Actomonas aquatica: one gene and its partner. The protein of the gene in region 1 interacts with the protein of each later gene in a pairwise test. Links are inferred from orthologs where the notes say so. Each region holds a gene or a part of one and is shown on either strand. Other genes may lie near its edges.

Evidence for each region.
Region 2: the proteins of K1X11_RS03010 (region 1) and def interact in binary tests that used the Escherichia coli proteins (3 or more experiments, as listed by UniProt). The link is inferred for Actomonas aquatica from one-to-one orthologs.

The regions. Positions count from the first base shown.
Region 1 is NZ_CP139781.1:780,078-789,744, reverse strand. What follows is about bases 3,172-6,066. They hold K1X11_RS03010 (aspartate-semialdehyde dehydrogenase), read left to right. Parts: upstream 3,172-4,044; coding sequence 4,045-5,088; downstream 5,089-6,066. Other genes in these bases: ilvC (ketol-acid reductoisomerase), read left to right, coding at 5,839-6,066; ilvN (acetolactate synthase small subunit), read left to right, coding at 5,329-5,799; K1X11_RS03015 (L,D-transpeptidase), read right to left, coding at 3,510-4,046; K1X11_RS03020 (outer membrane lipoprotein), read left to right, coding at 3,172-3,468. In the rest of the region: K1X11_RS03030 (heavy metal translocating P-type ATPase), read left to right, coding at 1-2,174; K1X11_RS03025 (hypothetical protein), read left to right, coding at 2,279-2,749; more of K1X11_RS03020, read left to right, coding at 2,788-3,171; more of ilvC, read left to right, coding at 6,067-6,864; hemC (hydroxymethylbilane synthase), read left to right, coding at 7,002-7,859; K1X11_RS02985 (hypothetical protein), read left to right, coding at 7,978-9,667.
Region 2 is NZ_CP139781.1:5,198,064-5,207,759, reverse strand. The notes cover bases 3,790-6,713. They hold def (peptide deformylase), read left to right. Parts: upstream 3,790-4,928; coding sequence 4,929-5,498; downstream 5,499-6,713. Other genes in these bases: K1X11_RS19875 (Gfo/Idh/MocA family protein), read left to right, coding at 5,620-6,699; K1X11_RS19885 (hypothetical protein), read right to left, coding at 3,790-4,864. In the rest of the region: K1X11_RS19900 (LacI family DNA-binding transcriptional regulator), read left to right, coding at 1-433; K1X11_RS19895 (sulfatase-like hydrolase/transferase), read right to left, coding at 482-1,597; K1X11_RS19890 (hypothetical protein), read right to left, coding at 1,747-3,165; more of K1X11_RS19885, read right to left, coding at 3,182-3,789; K1X11_RS19870 (SPFH domain-containing protein), read left to right, coding at 6,801-7,205; K1X11_RS19865 (phosphoribosyltransferase), read left to right, coding at 7,261-7,806; K1X11_RS19860 (hypothetical protein), read right to left, coding at 7,839-8,471; K1X11_RS19855 (PhoH family protein), read right to left, coding at 8,492-9,696. UniProt on the Escherichia coli protein: Removes the formyl group from the N-terminal Met of newly synthesized proteins. Requires at least a dipeptide for an efficient rate of reaction. N-terminal L-methionine is a prerequisite for activity but the enzyme has broad specificity at other positions.

The DNA of each region.
Region 1 (9,667 bases):
GCAAGGTTGCAGTCGCGACCTTGGGCGAGGTGGATGAAGGTCTTTTGCGAGAGCGACTGCGCGCCGTGATGGAGGCGTTGGAAGCCAAATGGGAGGCCGAGGATGCGCGGGCCAGCGAGGCGGGGGCGGTGGTGCCGACGGCCTTCCAAGTGGAGGAGACCGCGGAGGGCACGCAGATGAGTGGGCCGACCTGCTCGACTGCGCCGCGCTTCTGGCGGTGGCGAGAGTTTGCCTGGCCGGAGCCCGCCGAGGATGGCGAAGTCGACGATGATGGTCACGACCACGAGGAGGACTGGCGCTTGCTGGCGGGGTTGGCCGGAGCCTGCGGCGTGTTTGGTATCGCGGCCTGGGTGGCCGAGCATGTCGTCGAAGCTTCGCCGATGGTGGTGTGGGTGTTGGCTGGTATTGCGCTGATCACCGGCGGTTGGGATGCGGCCATCGATTCGTGGGAGAACATCCGGCACAAGAAATTGGATATCCACTTTCTGATGCTCGCCGTGGCGGTGGGCGCGGTGGCGATCGGGGCTTGGGAGGAAGCGGCGCTGTTGCTCTTTCTCTTCTCGGCGTCGGGCGCGATGGAGGCGTTTGCGATGGATCGCACCCATCGGGAGGTGGATGCCCTGCTGAAGAGTGCGCCGAAGCAGGCATTGCGCGTCGAGGCCGACGGCCGTGAGGTCGAGGTGCCGGTCGAGGCATTGGCCATCGGTGATCACGTGCGGGTGAAGCCGGGCGGCGCGTATCCGGCGGACGGTCGGGTGTTGTCGGGCAAGAGTGCCAGTGATGAGTCGACGCTGACCGGCGAATCGGTGCCGGTCGACAAAGGCGAGGGCGACGACGTGTTCAGCGGCACGCTCAACCTGTGGGGATCGGTCGTGTTTGCAGTGGAGCGACTGCCGGCGGAGAGCACGCTGCAGAAGATCATCCGCCTCATCCAAAAGGCGCAGAAGCTACGGGCGCCGAGCGAACGGTTTACCGACAAGTTTGGCGGCACCTACACGCTGCTGGTCTTGGGGATCTGCTCCGTGATGTTTTTGGTGTGGTGGCTCGGCTTTGGGCTGAGCCCCTTTGTGAACATGGGAGAACAGACCTCGGCGTTTTATCGAGCAATGACGCTGCTCGTGGTGATGAGCCCGTGTGCGCTGGTCCTTTCGATTCCGTCGGCGGTGCTGGCGGCGATCGCGTGGGGCGCGCGACACGGCGTGTTGTTCCGCGGGGGCGGCGCGATCGAAAAGCTGGCCGAAGTCAGCACGGTGGCGCTGGACAAAACCGGCACGCTGACCACTGGCGAATTGACCGTTGTCGGCTATGAGAGTCTGCCTGCCGGACGGGAGACCGAGGTGATGGAACTGGCGCTGGCGCTCGAGGCCAACTCGGAACATCCCATCGCGCGGGCCATCGTGAAGGATGCCCGCCAGCGCGGGGTGCAGGAACGCAAGGTGGACGAGTTCAACTCTCTGACCGGGCAGGGCGTGCGCGGTCGACTGGGCGAGAGCAAGGTGCTGCTCGGCCGTCGTGAATTATTGGATACGGGTCCGCTGGCACAATGGGCGCAGGACCTGCCGCCGGCCCCACCGGAGTTTGCGGAAGTGTGGGTGGTGAGCGACGACTTGGTCGGTCGCGTGCTGCTCAAAGACGAGATTCGCGAGGCGTCGGGAGAGGTGCTGGCGCGGCTGCATGCGATGGGGCTGAAGTCGGTGATGTTGACCGGCGATCGACGCCAGACGGCCGAGAAGGTGGCCGAGACGCTCGGCATCGGCGAAATCCGCGCCGGGCTTTCGCCGGAGGGCAAAGTGGCGGCGATCGGTGAACTCAAGGCCGGCGGCCGGCGGGTGGCCATGGTCGGCGACGGCGTGAACGATGCCCCGAGCTTGGCGGCGGCCGATGTGAGTGTCGCCATGGGCGCGCGCGGCAGCGACGCCGCGCTGGAGCAGGCCGAGGTGATCCTGATGGAGGACCGCATCGAGAATGTGTTGTCGGCGATGCGTTTGAGCCGGCGAGCCAAAGCTGTGATCCGGCAAAATCTCGCCATCTCGCTCGGCGTGGTGGTGCTGATGGCGCTCGCCTCGATCGCAGGCATCGTGCCGCTCGGTGTTGGTGTGGCCGCGCATGAAGGCAGCACGGTGGTGGTGTGCCTCAACTCGCTGCGCCTGTTGTTGGGGCGAAATTCGGGGTAGCTGCCCGGATATCGGAGCTTGAGTTAACCGGTCTGGCGCGGAACAAAAGAGGTGAGCTGGCCACTCCTTCTACTCCGATAGTCTCTAACCGAGGACCTCTACCCATGAAATCGATCGTTGTGAGCCTGGCCGTTTTGAGCGCCGTGCTGAGCACCGGCTGCACCTTGCCCTCCAGTCAACCCATGGTCGATCGCGCCCAGGTAGGCGTCGTGCAAACGCTCGATCTCGGCAAAGTCGTGCGGGTGCGCAACGTGGTGATCGATGGCGAGCGCACGATTCTGGGTCTTTCGGGCGGCGGTTCTCTGGGGGCTGCTGCGACCTATCCGGGAGCTGGAGCAGGTGCAGGCGATTATGTGGTGCAAGCTGCCGCCGGTATTGTGGGCGCGGTCGCGGGTTCGGCGGTGGAGGAGGCTGCCACGCGCAAGCCGGCCCAGGAGCTGACCATCCTGTTGGATTCCGGGTCGACGGTCATTCTGGTGCAAGAAACCGAGGACGGAGTCTTTAAAGAGGGCGACCGGGTGCAGGTGAACAGCGGCGGCTGGGGCCAAGCCACGGTGCGCATCGCGATCAATTGAGCCGAAGCCCACGGACGTTGCGCCCCATGCATCGGACCATGTTCAAAACCGATCCGCGGCGAGCCCGTGGTTTGGCGCTCGGATTAGCGGCGACGGTCGTCGCGCTTGCGGGGGCAGGCTGCGAGAGCACCACCGGCAACAGCAGCAGCGGCAAGGCGAGCGCTTCGAATCAGGCGGCGTCGCCCATGGTCGCTCGCACGGTGACTGACGAAGAAGCGGCGCATCGAGCGCGTTTGGCCGAGGAGCACTGGGACGGGCGGGGCACGAAGAAGGTGGATTTTGGGCGGGTAGTGGAGTCCCGCCCAGTGACCATCGATGGCACCAACACGGGCTACGGCACCATGGGTGGCGCGCTCACGGGGGCGATCGCGGCGCGACCCAAAACGGCGGCACCAAAGGATCTGGTGGTCGCCGTCGCCGGCACCGTGACCGGCGCGGTCGCGGGTCGGAAATACGAGGAAATGATGACCATGCGGGAAGGGCAGGAGGTCATGGTGCGACTGGAGGACGGATCCATTGTGGTCGTCACCCAGGGTGCAGAGGACGGTTTTTTCGAAACCGGCGACGTTGTAAAAATCGTCCATGGCGAACGCGGGGCTTATGTCTCGCTGACCAACCCGGACGAACGTGCGACGATTAAAACGGCCGAAGCCAAACGCCGCGCTACGGGCGCTTGGTATGAGGGACCGACCGGCGCGGATCAGCGCGGCAATCCTTAGCTTCCGATTGGCGCACTCGGGGCGGCGGTGCGCTCGCCGGATCAGTTGACGATGTTCACCCAGTCGCCGGGACGCACCCGTTCATAGAGGTCGATCATCTCGAGGTTGCTCAGGAGCACACAACCACCGCTGGCGGGACGGCCCAGGCGGTCTTCGTGATTGGTCCCGTGAATGTAAATGTAGCGGTCGTAGGAATCGACTTTGCCCCCGGAGTTGTAACCCGGCTCGAGGCCGCGCAGCCAGAGGATGCGGGTCGTCACGAGGTTGCCTTCGTTTTCCGCGGCGCTGAGTTCGTTGAAATGGTGCCCGGTGGGGATGCGGCTCTTGAAGACCATGCCCGGCGGCTGTCCGGCGCCGATTCGCTCGGCGATGAGGTGAAGACCGCGTGGGGTGCCGAGGGAGTCCTTCTGGTTGGAGGGAGGCCGCGAGCTGGTCGACACGGTGTAGCGTTTGATGCAGTCGGCCCCTTGGTATAGGTGCATGGACTGGTTGTTAATGCTCACGTGAAGCAAACGTTCTGCGGGCTTGATGCCGAGCGCGTCGGCACTTTGTGTGGCTAGTTCCCAAGGAGACTCCATCTTGAATAATCAGAGCTATGTTGTCGGAATCGTCGGTGCCTCTGGTGCCGTCGGTCAAGAGCTGGTGCGGCTAATGCACGAGCGTAACTTTCCCCTGTCGCGGCTGCGCCTGTTCGCTTCCGCGCGCTCCGCCGGCAAAAAGCTGACGGTCGGGGACGAAACGATCGAGATCGAGGAAGCCAAACCGGGCGTCTTCGCCGATGTCGATGTGGCCTTCTTCGCCGCCGGGGGCAGCGTGACCCGCGCCCTCGCGGAAAATGCCGTGGCGGCCGGCTGCCTCGTGATCGATAAGAGCTCCGCGCTGCGCATGCGCGACGACATCCCGCTGGTGGTGCCGGAAATTAACCCGGAGAAACTCACCGGCCACAAGGGCATCATTGCCAACCCCAACTGCTCGACGGCCGTCATGCTCATGGGCCTCTGGCCGCTGCACCAACTCTTCGGCGTGAAGCGCATCATCGTCTCCACGTTCCAATCGGTCTCCGGTTCCGGCGCCGAGGCCGTGCGCGAACTTGAGTCGCAAGTGCTCGCCTCCGTCCATGGCGACCCGATCAAGCGCAAGGTCTACGCGCCGTATCAAATCGCTTACAACTGTATCCCGCAGGTCGATACCTTCGGCGAGGACGGCTACACCGGCGAAGAGACCAAGATGGCGCAGGAGTCGCGCAAGATTATGGGGCTGCCGGACCTCAAGGTGTCCGCCACCTGCGTGCGCGTGCCGGTCGTGCGGGCACACTCGGTGTCCGTGTGTGCTGAGTTTGAGCGCCCCGTCGACCTTGCCCAGGCGCGTGAAGCCATCGCGGCGTTCCCGGGAGCGGAGCTGGTTGACGAACCGGCCGAGCGCAAATACCCGACGCCGCTCGACTTCGCCGAGAAGGTGAAGTGCGGAGTGGGGCGCCTGCGCATCGACACCGCCATGGACAACGCCCTGTCGTTTTGGGTCACCGGCGACAACCTCTGGAAGGGCGCCGCGCTCAACGCGGTGCAGAACGCCGAGCTCATGATCGAGCGCGGTTGGCTCAAACCCAAGGCTGCCAATTGATATACCTGCGATCGGTGGCCCGGGCTTTACCTGTGTAAATAACCCTTGTCAGTCAGTCCATCGACCCGCTTAGCTCATCCTTCGGTCCGGACGCCTAGCTCAGCTGGTTAGAGCATCTCGTTTACACCGAGAGGGTCGGGGGTTCGAGTCCCTCGGCGTCCACCAGCCGGTTTCGCCTATGGCGGACAGGCTGTTCTCGACCGTTTCTACTCCACAGTCCTCCACTTCAAACCTCCAATCATGCGACACACGATCTCTGTCCTCGTTGAGAACAAGTTCGGTGTTTTGGCTCGTGTTGCCGGGATGTTCTCCGGCCGCGGCTTCAACATCGACTCCCTTAACGTCGCGCCTACCCACGACGCGGCCCTGTCTCGCATCACGGTAGTATTGAAGGGAGACGACTCCTCGCTCGATCTCGCGATCAAGCAGCTGCGCAAGCTCATCAACGTGGTCGAGGTCACCGACTTCACCAAGGACCAAGCCGTCCTGCGCGAGCTGTTGCTCGTGAAGGTGGAGGCCGACGCCAAGGTCCGCTCCGAGATCATGCAGATCTGCGACATCTTCCGCGCCAAGATCGTGAACGTGGCGACCCACGAGGTCATCATCGAGCTCACCGGCGACGAAGGCAAAGTGGCCGCGTTCCTCGGCCTGATCGAACCCTTCAAGGTCACCGAACTGGCCCGCACCGGTCAGCTCGCGCTCACCCGCTGATTTTCCAGAACCCCACACCCATTCCCAAAAAACCAAACCATGCCCGCCAAAGTATACACTGACAAAGACGCCGATCTTGGCCTCTTCAAAGACAAGACGATCGCCGTGCTCGGCTATGGCTCCCAAGGCCACGCGCACGCCCTCAATCTGAAGGACTCCGGCGTAAACGTCATCATCGGCCTCTACAAAGGCTCCAAGTCCGCCGCCGTGGCGAAGAAGCAGGGCTTCAAGGTCGTGGAAACCGCCGAGGCGGTGCGCCAGGCCGACGTCATCATGGTCGGTCTGCCGGACATGAAGCAGGCCGACATCTACGAGGCCGACATCGCCCCGAATCTCACCAAGGGCAAGACGCTGCTCTTCTCGCACGGTCTCGCCGTGCACTTCGACCTCATCAAGCTCCCCGAGGACGTCGACTGCATCATGGTCGCCCCGAAGGGTCCGGGCCACATGGTTCGCCGCCTCTATCAAGAGGGCAAGGGCATGCCGGCGCTGATCGCCGTCGCCCAGAACAAGTCCCGCAAGGCCAAGAAGACCGCCCTCGCTTGGGCCAAGGGCATCGGTTCCACCCGCGCGGGTGTGCTCGAGACCACCTTCAAGGAAGAGACCGAGACGGACCTCTTCGGCGAGCAGGCCGTGCTCTGCGGCGGCGCTTCCGCGCTGGTGCAGGCGGGCTTCGAGACCCTCGTTGAGGCCGGTTACCAGCCCGAGATGGCTTACTTCGAGTGCTTGCACGAGCTGAAGCTCATCTGCGACCTCATGTATGAGTCCGGTATCGCCGGCATGCGTTTCTCGATCTCCGAGACCGCCAAGTTCGGTGACATCACCCGCGGCCCGCGCGTGATCAACGCCAAGACCAAGGTCGAGATGAAGAAGATCCTGAAGGAGATTCAGACCGGCAAGTTCACCAAAGAGTGGGTCAAGGAATACAAGGGCGGCCTCAAGAACTACAACAAGCTGCTCAAAGCCGGTGAAAAGCACCCGATCGAGAAGACCGGTGCCCGCCTGCGCGGCATGATGCCCTGGATGGCCAAGAAGAACATCAAGGGTGTCGCGGCCAGCTACTAAGCGCCTAGCTCCCCGTTCGTAAACACTTCCGGCCACGCCGGGTAGCAGGTTGCTCTTGCTGCTCGGCGTGGCCTTGTTGTTTCTGGATATTTCGCCGCTCGGTTCCCGGCTTTCTCTTTCAGTTTCCCGACCACCACATGCCGACTCTCACCATTGCCACCCGCAAGAGCCCACTCGCGCTCGCGCAAACCAACATGGTCGCCGCCGCGCTGCACGAATTGCTCGGTTTCGACATCCAGCTGATGCCGATCGTCACCACCGGCGACAAACAGACGGCTTGGTCACTGGAAAAGCGGGGCGGGAAGGGGCTTTTCACCAAGGAGCTGGAGCAGGCGCTGCTGGAAGGCCGCGCCGACCTCGCGGTGCACAGCGCCAAGGATCTCCCCGGCGACCAACCGGAGGGCCTCGAGATCGCCGGCTACCTGCCGCGGGCCGATCCGCGCGACGTGCTCATCGTGCGCGACGGAATCGAGGCCCCGGCGACCATTGCCACCAGCAGCCCGCGCCGTCGCCTGCAATTGGGCATGCTGTATCCGGATGCTGAATTCACCGAGATCCGTGGCAACGTCGACACCCGCCTGCGCAAGATCGCCCATGATCACGTGGCCGACGCCACCGTCCTCGCCGCGGCCGGACTTGGGCGGCTCGGCATCGGCGGTTGGGAAGGGCTTGAGTTTCGGGTGCTCGGTTTCGAATCGATGGTGCCGGCCGTCGCGCAGGCGGCGATCGCCGTGCAATGCCGCGCCGGGGAGGGGGCGGCGTGGGCGAAGTGCTTCCATCCGACGACGTCCCGTCGGGTCGAATTGGAGCGCGCGTTCCAGACGCAACTCGGGGGAGGGTGCCATACCGCGTTGGGGGTGCATGTCACCTCAGACACATTATGGTTCTTTCATGATGGGGTCGGATTGCGTAGTTTACCCCTCTCTGACGCAGAAATTGATACCCCCCATGACACCTCTGCTAAGTTTTTGGCGCATTTTGGTTTATCGAACTAAGTAGTTTCCCTGCTTGAGCGACTAGACCCGAATGGCCTTAAAAAGGCGCATGCATAGGGATAATCACCTAGACTTTTACCCGCTTGATGCCTTTTCTTGGCGAAAGACTGATCCTATCATGAAGAAACTAACCTCCTTGCTCCTCACCGGCTTACTGGCCGCCTTGGTGTTTTCGAGCAGCGGTAGTGACGCTCACGCGCAGCGTTTCCCCACTGTCGGTTACAACCCGAACGATCAAACGGTGGAGGGTGATGCGCCTCTGTTCTGGTTCCACACCGTCACGGTGACGGCTCCCAATCGCCTGACCTCCGAGGTTCAACCGAATCTGGTGTGGCGTGTGATTTCGGCCCCCGAGGGCGTCGATGACGCGACGGCGCTCAGCTACGTTTCGACGATCAATTTGCCCTCCGAGTCCGCTCTGCCGGCCAGCTGGATTGCCACCGGTCAGAACCGGGATGAGGCTCAGGTCGAGCAATGGATCAACAACGAGATCGCGCTCCGCGGTCCGGCTCCCGAGCCTTTCTCTTTCACCGCCCCGCTGCAGCGCTTGGCGGTCGGCATCTACTTCCGCGGCCCGGAAGATGCCGTCGCGGGCGACTACGCCTACGGTCTGCGTTTTGAAGGCTTCCCGGGCGAGGCCTCCGAGCCGGGCGGCACCGGCACCGTGCTTAATGACGCCACTTACATCAATGTGTTCGTCATCAACCCGATTTCCGGCGAGCCCCCGACGGTGGCCATAGCCTCCCCGGGTGACGGCGCCGAATACGTTTACACCGTGGGCGGTCCTCCGGTCATCGTGCCGATCGAAGCCACCGGTGCGGCCATCGAAGGCTACGAGGTCACCGACCTGACCGTTTCGGTCAGCGACCGCGGCGTGCTCAACCCGAGCGAAATCACTTACACCGATCTCAACACGATCCTCGCGCGAGGCGTGGCCGATCTGGGCTACACCGAAGCCGGTCTCTACACCGTGACCGCGACCGCGACCAACAGCATCGGCGAAGCCGTGGCCACGACCGACTTCAGCATCATTCGCGTGGTGCCGCCGCCTACCATCTCGATCATCGAGCCGCTCAAGCCCTCGGTGCACGTCTACAGCTACACGTTGGGCGTCGATGCCGGTGCTTCCATTCCTTACCTCGTCAACGCGACCACTCTCGAAGACGGCGGTCCGGTAGAGGGTATTCAATCCCTCGAGCTCACCCGCGACGGCACCCCGATTTCACTGTCGGGATGGACGGTGGGTGACCTCAATGCCTTTGGCTCCGCCTCGGAAGTGATTGCTGAAGAGGGCATCTACACCCTGACCGCGACCACCACCACGGCGCACGGCACGGCCACCACCTCCTCGACCTTCCAAGTGGTTGCCCTGCTGCCGGAACCGGAAGTGACCATCACGACCCCCGGCGACGGTGACAGCTTCACCCGCTTCCAAGGCGGACCGGAGACGGAGATCCCCTTCACCTTCGAAGGTGGCGTTTCTTGGGGCGGCATCGAGACGGTCGAAGTCACCGTGCTCGACAGCGAAGGTCAGCCGGCCAACGCCAGCTCCACCTTCACGGGGCTCATGACGGGTTCCATTTCCGGCGAGGGCGTGATTCGCACCACGGTCGCGGATACCTTCACCATCAAAGTGACCGTCACCAGCGAAGGCGGCTCTGCCACCGATAGCATCGCGATTTCCGTGAATGAACTGATGGCCGATCCCCCCGCTATCACGATCAACACGCCGGTCGACGGCTCTGAATTCAGCTTCGATTTCGGCGGCCCCGGCGCCACGGTCCCGGTGGACATCTTCACCGACACCG
Region 2 (9,696 bases), 4.4 Mb from region 1 along the record:
CCTCCTCCATCGTCCCTACGACCTCGATCCTAAGAGCTTCCTCGCCTGGGTCGAGCTGGCCCAACCCGATGCGATCATCAGCACCGAACCGCGCATCCTCGAATGGCTGGCCGAAGCCAAAATCAACGTCCCCACCGACATCGCCTACTGCTCGCTCGACCTCGCCAAAGACGACGGCGCCGTCGCCGGCATTTACCAGGACGCCCATGGCATCGGTGCCGCCGCCGTCGACCTCGTCGCCGGTCAGCTTCTGCGCCACGAACGCGGCCTGCCCCAAAAGCCCAAAACCACTGTCATCGACGGCCGTTGGATCGACGGCGCCACCGCCCCCGTGGTGCCCGAAGGCCTCGACCACGCCCTCCTGCGTAAAACCGCCCACCTCCTCGTCAACACCGGCCCCTTCGGCACCACCCACCCCGTCGCCTACGACTGAACTATCAGGAGTGTAGCAGCGGCCGTCTCGGCCGCTCCACCCTGCCTCTCAGTCTTCCCCCAGCACCCACTCGGCTCCACCTTCCGCCCAAACCCGCTTCTCCGTCGCCGACCGCCACCCCGACCACACCCGGTCACACTGATCGGCCAACGGCACCACGCAGGGCATCGAAATCGGCGCGCGCTCCCGCGCACAGCTCCACGCCTCCCCATCGGCCCACGCCCGCGTCATCGCGGGTAGATCGAGCAACGACACCGGCCCATCGTTCACGCCACGTGCCCCCGGCGCCCCGCGCACCACCAGGGGCACCCGCGCACTCTCTTCGTGCGGCCAACCTTTGCGAAACAACCCGTGCGCCCCGTGCATGTCGCCATGCACCGAAGTGACGACCACGATCGCGTCCTCCGGCAACGTCGCGACCAACCGCCCGATCGCCCGATCCGTCGCCTCGATGTGCGCGTAATACCCCGCCAACTCCCGTCGCGCCCGCTCCGCCGCCGCTGTCGGCACGTTGTCCGCCAACACCACCTCCTCCGGCGCCATCGGTTTCACGCCCGCCGCCGGCGCGGCATACGGCGGATGCGGCGCTTCCAAACTCACCGCCGCAAACCACGGCGCCTCGGCCGCTTCGCGATCCGCCAACCATGCCGCCGCCCGTTCGCCCAGCACGTCGCTTTGATACCCCGACACCTGCACCGGCTCCGGCAAACGCGTGCCGTGCAACCACGGATCATTGAGCAAAAACCCACTCTCAAATCCTTCCCAAAAACCAAAGCCGCCGCGCGCTGTATCCGGCACGATCATACGCGCATGCGCGTCGCCCACCAGCGGCGCATTGCGATCACGCTCCGCCAAGTGCCACTTGCCAAACCACGCCGTAACATAACCGCGCTCATTCATGTCGTGCGCGATCGTGCGCGCTCCACTCGGCAACGGATCCCAATAATCCGCCAAGCCATTCTCCGGCGACGTTACGCCTGTAAGCATCGCCGCCCGCGCAAAGGGCCCAAACGGATGCGGCGTGGTCGCCTGCTGATAGTCGCAACCGTCGGCCGCCAAGGCCAACACGTCGAGGTGCGGCGTGCGCGCATTCACATCGCCCATCGCCGCGCGCGCCTGCGCCCGCCATTGCGTGGTCACGATCCATAGGATGTTAGGCCTCATCACGACAACCTCCTATGTAGGGCCGGCGCTCGCGCCGCGCCGCCCCTGCCTCTCCGTCCCCCCGTGCACATGCGGCACGCCGCAAGCGGCGGCCCTACAACTCCACCGTTCTCACCAGCAGCATCTGCGCTCATCTCGCCCATCACCGATCAACGATCGCGGCTCTCCGCCAGCGCCTCCATGCGCTCCAGCAATCCTTCCAGATTTTGCCCGCTGGTATCACCGGTGCGGATCGTGCCCGCCGCCGAAATCTCATCGACCATCGCGCACAAATCCGACGTCACCATCACGCCTAACAACTCACCGGTTTTGGACAGCACGAGGTCGCCTCGACTCGGCGAATAGTCGCCCGCCAGCCGCCGAATCAACCGGTTGTCCATGCGCACATAACCCGGCAGGTCCGACTCCAATTTAAACGGCACTTCGCCATAACCTTCGCCGCCCTTGCTAATGAGCACCGCCTCCGGAAACCGGAAGGGAACGATCGTCATATCGTAAATCTTCACCCCCAGTGCCGTCGCCTGTGACGCCTCCACCGGAATCGCCACGATGCGCGGATCTCGATTGATGAAATGCAACGCCGGGGCCGCCGCCCGCACCCCGTCCTTGGCCAGGGTCACAAACACCCGCGCCCACTGCGAAGCCGGCTCCTCAAAATTGAACGGCGTGTCCTCCACATGCATGATCGCGTAGATCGCTTCCCCGTCGCGCACCAGGATCGTGCGCGCCACCGCGTTGCGGGTCAGCTCGTTGCCAAACACATTGATCCGCGCCGCGTTGAACTGCGCCGGCACGCGGTTGAGCAGGAAATCGCTGAACAGGATGTTGGCGTTGATCGGCCGGTTCTCGCGGATCTCCTGCGTGATCGCCTCGGACCGCTCCGCCAGCGCGCCCACGCCCTGCGCGAGCTGGGTGGTCGTCTCCTGCACCTTGATGCGCTCCTCGCGCTCCTTCTCCGCCTGCTCGCGAAAGGTCTGCGCCGTCTCGCGCAACAGCGTTTTCTCCTGCTCCGCCACGGCCACCGCGACGTTGAGCTGTTGCACCTGCGCTTCCGCCGCCGCCTTCTCTTCCGCCAACTGCGCGGCCTGCGCGGCCGTCTGCGCGGCTTCGTTTTCCTTGGCCTCCAAGTCACGTTGCAACTGCTCCACTCTCGCTCGTGACGCCGCCGCTTCGCCCGCTGCACTCTCGGCGCGTTGGCGCAACTCTGCCGCGGTGCGCTGCGTCTCGGCCAAATCCGCCGACAGCGTCGCCCGCTCCGCCTGCAGGGCGTTGCGCGCCGCTTCGAGTTCCTGCAGCGCCCGTTCCCGCTCCGCCAGTTCGACCGCGCGGGCTTCAAGTTGGGCCGCCATGTCGGCTTCCATCGCCGCCTGCTCCGCCTGCTGATCCTCGAAGGACAACTGCATGAGCTCGACCACGTCATCGGCCGCCGTGACGGCGCCTTCGTCGGCCTCGACCGGACCAGCCGTTTGCTCCACCGGACGCTCCGGCTCCGCCGTCTCCCAGCGCGTGAGCGCCAGCAGCGTGAGCAACAGGAAGTCGCAGAGGATGAGTAAGAGGGTGCGATTCATCGCGCGGAAAATCAGCTCAATCTTCGACGGTCACCGCCCCGGCCGCGCCCAGCGCGCCGGTCTTCGCGGCCTCGAGCACCAGCTTGCAACGATAGGGTCGCACGTGGCGGATTTTCACCAGCGCCACGCAGCAGATGCCAAATAGGTTGGAGGAATACGCCGCCAACAGGTTGGGCTCGATCAAACCCAAGACCTGAAAAACGAGCGCCGTCGCCGTGCCGCCGATACCGACGTAAAGGCCGCCGTCGAAGAGGTTCTCTTCGTTCTTCATCAGCTCGAGCTTCACCGTCGCCGGCACCTCCAGGCGGCTGATCTCGCCGATCTTGAGCAGGCAGATGAGATACATCGCCACTTGCAGGGTGGCGAACAGGCCGATCGTAAGCAGGGTCGAGGTGTCCATGGTGGTAGAAGGTTTCGTAAGTTCCGCCGAGGTGGTGTCCGTGATGTCAGCCAACACCGGCAGCGCGAAGGTGAATTGAAATTCCGAGGGCGGCGCCGCCCGCAGCAAAAAGGGTTCGGTCGCGGCGATCACCACGCCAGCCGTCAGCACCGCCAACACGCCGCTGGAAAGATGCGGTGAACCGCCGCTCGCCAGTCGCGCCGCCACCGCGCGATCAAGACCGCGAAACAGCAGGAATGCGCCCACCAACATGCCGAGGTATTTCAGCGCGAGCAGCCAGTGCGGATGCAGCAGCCCAAACGCCGCCACCGCACTCAAGGTCGGACCCGCCTCCCGCGAGACCGGCACCTGCCGCGCCACCAGTTGCCGCACCGCCCCTTGCCCCGCCGCCAGCGCCAGGCGCAAATCGGCTAGGCCCTGCCGTCCATAGCGTATCAAGTAAGTGGCGACAGGATCGGCCGCATCCGCCGCCATCGCCGCCGCATACACGCTGGCGAGGTCCTCCGTCGCCACCCGACTCAGGTGGGCAAACTCCGCCACCGTCTGCACGCTGTCGACCATCCGCAGCAGCTCCGTGAGCTGGATCCAGTTGAGGCGCTTACCCAGCGAGAGCAGGTCGAGAAAGAAGGGTTCGATTTCGGTGAGGTCATCCGCCACCGCCGCCCGCTCCGCGAGATCGCGCACTTCGCGCTGCAAGGAATCCGACAGGTGCTCGCCCTGATACAACAGCGCCGCCAGCAGGATGGTCGCATCCAGCGCCTGTCCACCCGGTCGCATCGCCGGCACAAACTGCTGCGCGCGATCGATCAGCCGCAGCTCCAGCATCGCCCGCACGCCCGCCGAGCGTGAGTTGCGCAAAAACCCCGCCAAATCCGCCCGCGCCTCGCGCCGCACAAAAAACGCCAGCACCGGCGTCGAGTCCGGCCGCCCGAGCGTGTCGGTGCGATCCACCAACGGCTCCAAAAACGGATCCCACCCGCCCCACGGCACCAACTCCGGCTGCCGTTCTGCCTCGCGAGCCAGCGCGGCTTCAAGGGCGGCCACCGCTGTCGGATCCGCCTCGACCACCCGCGCCGCATCGCGCACCAGCGTGGCTGGTCCGAGTTTTTCCCGGGCGAGCAGCTCCTGCCCGACCTCCACCACCGTCGGGGTGCCCCGACCAGCCTCGCGCACCAGCGCACTCGGCAGCGCGAGCAGGTTGACCGGCAGCATCCACGCGCCCGCCGCCAGCAGGAGGCCACCCAGCACCATGGCGAGGGCCACCCAGCGAGGGTTGGACGCGGACGACGTTGAGCTCATGCGAAACGGACTATCGAGTTGCGGCGCACCGGACGCAAACTCACCTTTGCCTGCTTCAAGACCCATGGTTCTCCCGATAGTTCACTACAACGATCCCGTTCTGCGCACCAAAGGCGCGCCGGTCACCACCTTCGATGCCGAGCTCGCCACGCTCGCCCGCGACATGGTTGAAACCATGCACGGCGCCAATGGCATCGGCCTCGCCGCCCAACAAATTGGTAAGGCCATCCAGTTTTGCGTGGTCGACCTCGCTCGCGCCGACCGCGACTTCGACTGGGAGCTCGACGGCGCCAAACCGCCCCTCGAACTCATCATGCCGATGAGCCTCGCCAACCCCAAGATCGAGATCCTGGAGGGCGACGACACTATCTACGAGGAGGGCTGCCTGTCCTTCCCCGGCATCAACGGCGACGTCGTGCGTCCCGATGAGATCCGCGTCACCTATCAGGATGCCGGCGGCGTGCCCCACACCCTCATCTGCAACGGCCTCTTCTCGCGTTGCATCCAGCACGAAGCCGATCACCTCAACGGCACCCTCTTCATCGATCGCATGACCAAAAAGGTCCGCCAGTCGATCGACCGCGAAATCAAAGACCTCGCCAAACAAACCCGCGAGTCCGCCGAACAGGCTTAGTTGTTCAACCACGAATGGACACGAAAGGCTTCACTACCGTTTCGCTTCAATGGCACCCTTTGCCAACGAAGCGGTAGCGGAGTTCTTCGTGTCCATTCGTGGTTAAAAACCCTTCCCCGATATGAGTTCCAGCGACGGCATGACCTACGCCCCAAAGGGCAAACCCTCTCCCGTGGTGCAACCCGGCGAATTCACCTTCGCCACCGTGCATCTCGATCACGGCCACATCTACGGCCAGACCAACGGCCTCATCGAGGCCGGGGCCGAACTCAAATGGGTTTACGATCCCGATCCCGCCAAGGTCGAAGCCTACTGTAAACAATACCCGCAGGCCCGCGTCGCCCGTTCGCTCGACGAGGTGCTGGAGGATGAGTCCGTGCAACTCGTCTCCGCCGCCGCCATCCCCAATCTGCGCGGCGACCTCGGCTGTCAGGTCATGCGCGCCGGCAAGGACTACTTCACCGACAAAACGCCCTTCACCGCCTTCGACCAATTTGAACGCGCCAAGCAGGTCGTGGCTGAAACCGGACGCAAATACGCCGTCTATTTCAGCGAACGCCTCCACGTGGAGAGCGCCATGTATGCGACCGACCTGATCAAAGACGGCGCCATCGGCCGAGTCATCCAGGTGCTCGGCCTCGGCCCCCATCGCCTCAACGCGCCGTCCCGCCCCGACTGGTTCTTCAAGAAGGAGCAATACGGCGGCATCCTCTGCGATATCGGCAGCCACCAATTCGAGCAGTTCCTCACCTTCTCGGGCGCGACCGACGCCACCGTCAGCCACGCCGCCATCGCCAACTACAACCATCCCGATCACCCCGAGCTCGACGACTTCGGTGAGGCCAACCTCGTGGGCAACAACGGCGCTACCAACTACGTGCGCGTCGACTGGTTCACGCCCGACGGCCTGCGCACCTGGGGTGACGGCCGCATGATCATCCTCGGCACCGACGGCTACATCGAGTTGCGCAAATACGTCGACGTCGGCCGCGAGCCGCATGTCGCGGATCAGGTGTTTCTCGTCGACCAGAAGGGCGAGCATCACTTCGACGTCACCGGCAAGATCGGCTACCGCTTCTTCGGCGAACTCATCCTGGACTGCCTCCACCGCACCGAGAAAGCGATGACCCAGGATCACATCTTCACCGCCGCCCGCCTCTGCCTCGAAGCCCAGGCTCAAGCCAAGGTCATCACGAGCTGAGGGTGGCCGCGTCACCCACTCATCGTCGACGGCGGAATCGGATTCCGGCTCTCCTGTTCGGCGCCTTCGCCATCACGGTCGCATTGGCGACCATTCGCCACGTGCCAGCTGACCATGAAGCCGTGCACTATCGGCGCTTGGCTGGCGGCACCGACCTGGGCGCCACGTTGCGGCCGGGTTGGCATATCATTCCACCGTGGGACCGACTCTTCTCCTATGCGCTCACGCCGCCCATCCTGAACGGCCGACTCCGCGTCGTCGATGTCGAAGGGCGCACTCTCCTCCAAACCTACCAACTTACCTATCATCCGGAGCCTGCGAAACTCCCGCAGCTGCACCAACAGCTTGGCCCCAACTACGCTGCCATACTCGTGCGTCCGGAGCTGGAAAGGCTGCTGCGCACCACCAGCGACCAACCCAGCAGCGAGGAGCGCCTCGCCGCCGCTCTCGCCAATCGGCTCCACCCTCACGGTGTGATCGTCGACCGCCTGGTCCTCGGCCCCTGAGCGTAATATTCTTTTCCGCGTAAACGGTATCCGCCCTGCTTTGGTCTGCGGCACCATGCCGCTCCCTGACCACCTTGAACTCCTGCACGATGGCGAGGCCATCGACGCCGCCCTCACCAAGCTCGCCGCCGAAATGGACACCTGGGCCGAGGGCGCCGAGGCGCGCACCGGCAAGATGTTGCTCGCGATCTGTGTCCTGCGCGGTGGCGTATTTTTCTTCTCCGAGCTCCTGCTCAAAATGCAGCGCTCGGTCGAACCGGCCTTCTGCCGGGCGTATGCCTACAATAAAACCGAAAACGGCGCGCCGCTGGACAAGATGTTCGTCGATTGGCAGGGACTGGATCCGGTCGGTCGTGAAGTGATGCTGGTCGACAACATCTGTGACAGCGGCCGCACGCTGCTGCACGTCGACGGCTGGTTACGCATGCAAGGCGTGCGCCGGGTGCGTTCGGTGACGATGATGCACCGTCTCCGCGACGACGCGGTGGCGAAGCCCGAGATCACCGGCTACACCTACGCCGGCGACGAATGGCTGGTCGGCTACGGCATGCGCGACGCCGCCGCCAAAAGCATGAACACGCGCTGGATCGCCCGAGCCTAAGGGGTCAATCTTATATTCTTGAATCCCTGCCCTTAGCGCCCCTCACGCGCCGCGCGCTGCGCTTCTTTCCGATCTGCCTTCGACGCGTAGCGATGCTGCGGACAATACGGCAGCGGCGCTCGTTCCTCCGCCCGCAGCGATTGCTGCAACGCGACCAGTTCGTCGACCCATCGCGCCCGCTCCTCCAGTGACACCCGCTGCAGACGGTAGCGTAAGTTCTCCGCAACGCGATGCCCGGCTTCCATCCCTGCCACCGCTACGGAAAAATGGCCACCGTGATGGGGATGACTACCCGCGTCGGAGACTCTGAAGTCACTGAGCAACGTGGATTCGCTCGCAATCTCGTCGGGCGAAATCGTCAAAACCATGCGAGCCCACGCGTTGCGGTGCGCAGCGCGATAGGCGGGATCGTTCAGCATCGCCTCCGCTTTCGCCCGCGTCGCCGGATCAGCGGCTTTCGCCAACGCGGTGCCGACCTTTGGTGGCGGGTAATCCAAATCGAGCGGATCCGCCACCACGACTACGGCACTGCCGCAGACGGCACCGATCAATGCAAGGACACCACGCAACGAAAGCATGCGTCGACTAAGCACCCGAGCTTCCGTGAAGACAATTGCCAATCCCTTGCACCCTGCGAGGCGCTGGCACCCGACCGGCGCACTCATCGGTGCGCCGGAGACAAGGTTCAGAGCAGGTCCGCCGCGAGTTCGGCCAGCTTGGAGCGCTCGCCTTTCGATAGCTTCACGTGCGCCGAGATGGAGTGGCCCTTCATGCGATTGTGGCAGTAGACGAGACCGTTGCTGCGCGAATCGACGTAGGGATTGTCGATCTGCGCCGGATCGCCAATGAGCACAATTTTGGAGCCTTCCGAGATGCGGGTGATCACCGTCTTCACTTCGTGCGGCGTGAGCTGTTGGGCTTCGTCGAGGATGAAGAAACGACGGGCGATCGAGCGGCCGCGGATGAAGCACAGTGCCTCGATCTCGACGACGCCGCTGTTGATCAGCTTCTCGTAGGGCTTCATCGGCGCGGCGATGCCAGTGCCCGCTTCCATGGGGGCCTCGGGCAATTTGCGCACCTTTTTCTTCGCCACTTTCTTGGCTGCAAACTGCGGGTCCTTCGGCGGCTTCGATGGCATCAACACCTCGAGCGCATCGTAGTAGGGTTGCAGCCACGGCTTCATCTTCTCCTCCAACGAACCGGGGAGGAAACCAATGTCTTTGCCCAACGAAATCACCGGGCGCGAAATCGACACGCCGTCGTAGCGACCGTGATCGTCCAAAGTCTGCGTGATCGCGCAGGCGGTGGAGATGAGCGTTTTGCCCGTGCCCGCCTTTCCGAAGCAGGTGATCAACGAAATCGAGTCGTCCATCAGCGCGTCCATGAAGAACTGCTGCTCCAGATTGCGGGCCCGAATCGGGATGCCGCCGGGGGCTTTGACAAACTCAGGAATGCGCAGGCGCCGCACCTGGCCTTTGCCGATGTGGCGGGCCGGCATGGTCTTGTCCTCATCGGAGCGCAGCAGGACGTATTCGTTGATCTCCAACGGCGGCTGACTCTCCATCGTCTCGCCGACGTCGAGGTGCCCTTCGGAGCAAAAGCGTTGGAGTTCGTAAATGGTGACGGGCACCTCGCGGTAGCTCATCTCCTCGTCATCGATCTCCGGCACCTTGTCGTTGAGGTAGTCCTGCGACTCGAGACCGACCGCACGCGCCTTCAGCTGCACATTCACGTCCTTGGTGACGAGGATGGTGGGAGGCGTGTATTTTTCCTGCACAAAGAGGGCACACGCGATGATGCGGTTGTCCTTTTTGTGCGGGTCCTGCAGCACGGCCTTGAGGCGCTGCATCGCCGGGGAGGAGTAGTCGCCGGTCTCGTGGTAACGATTGA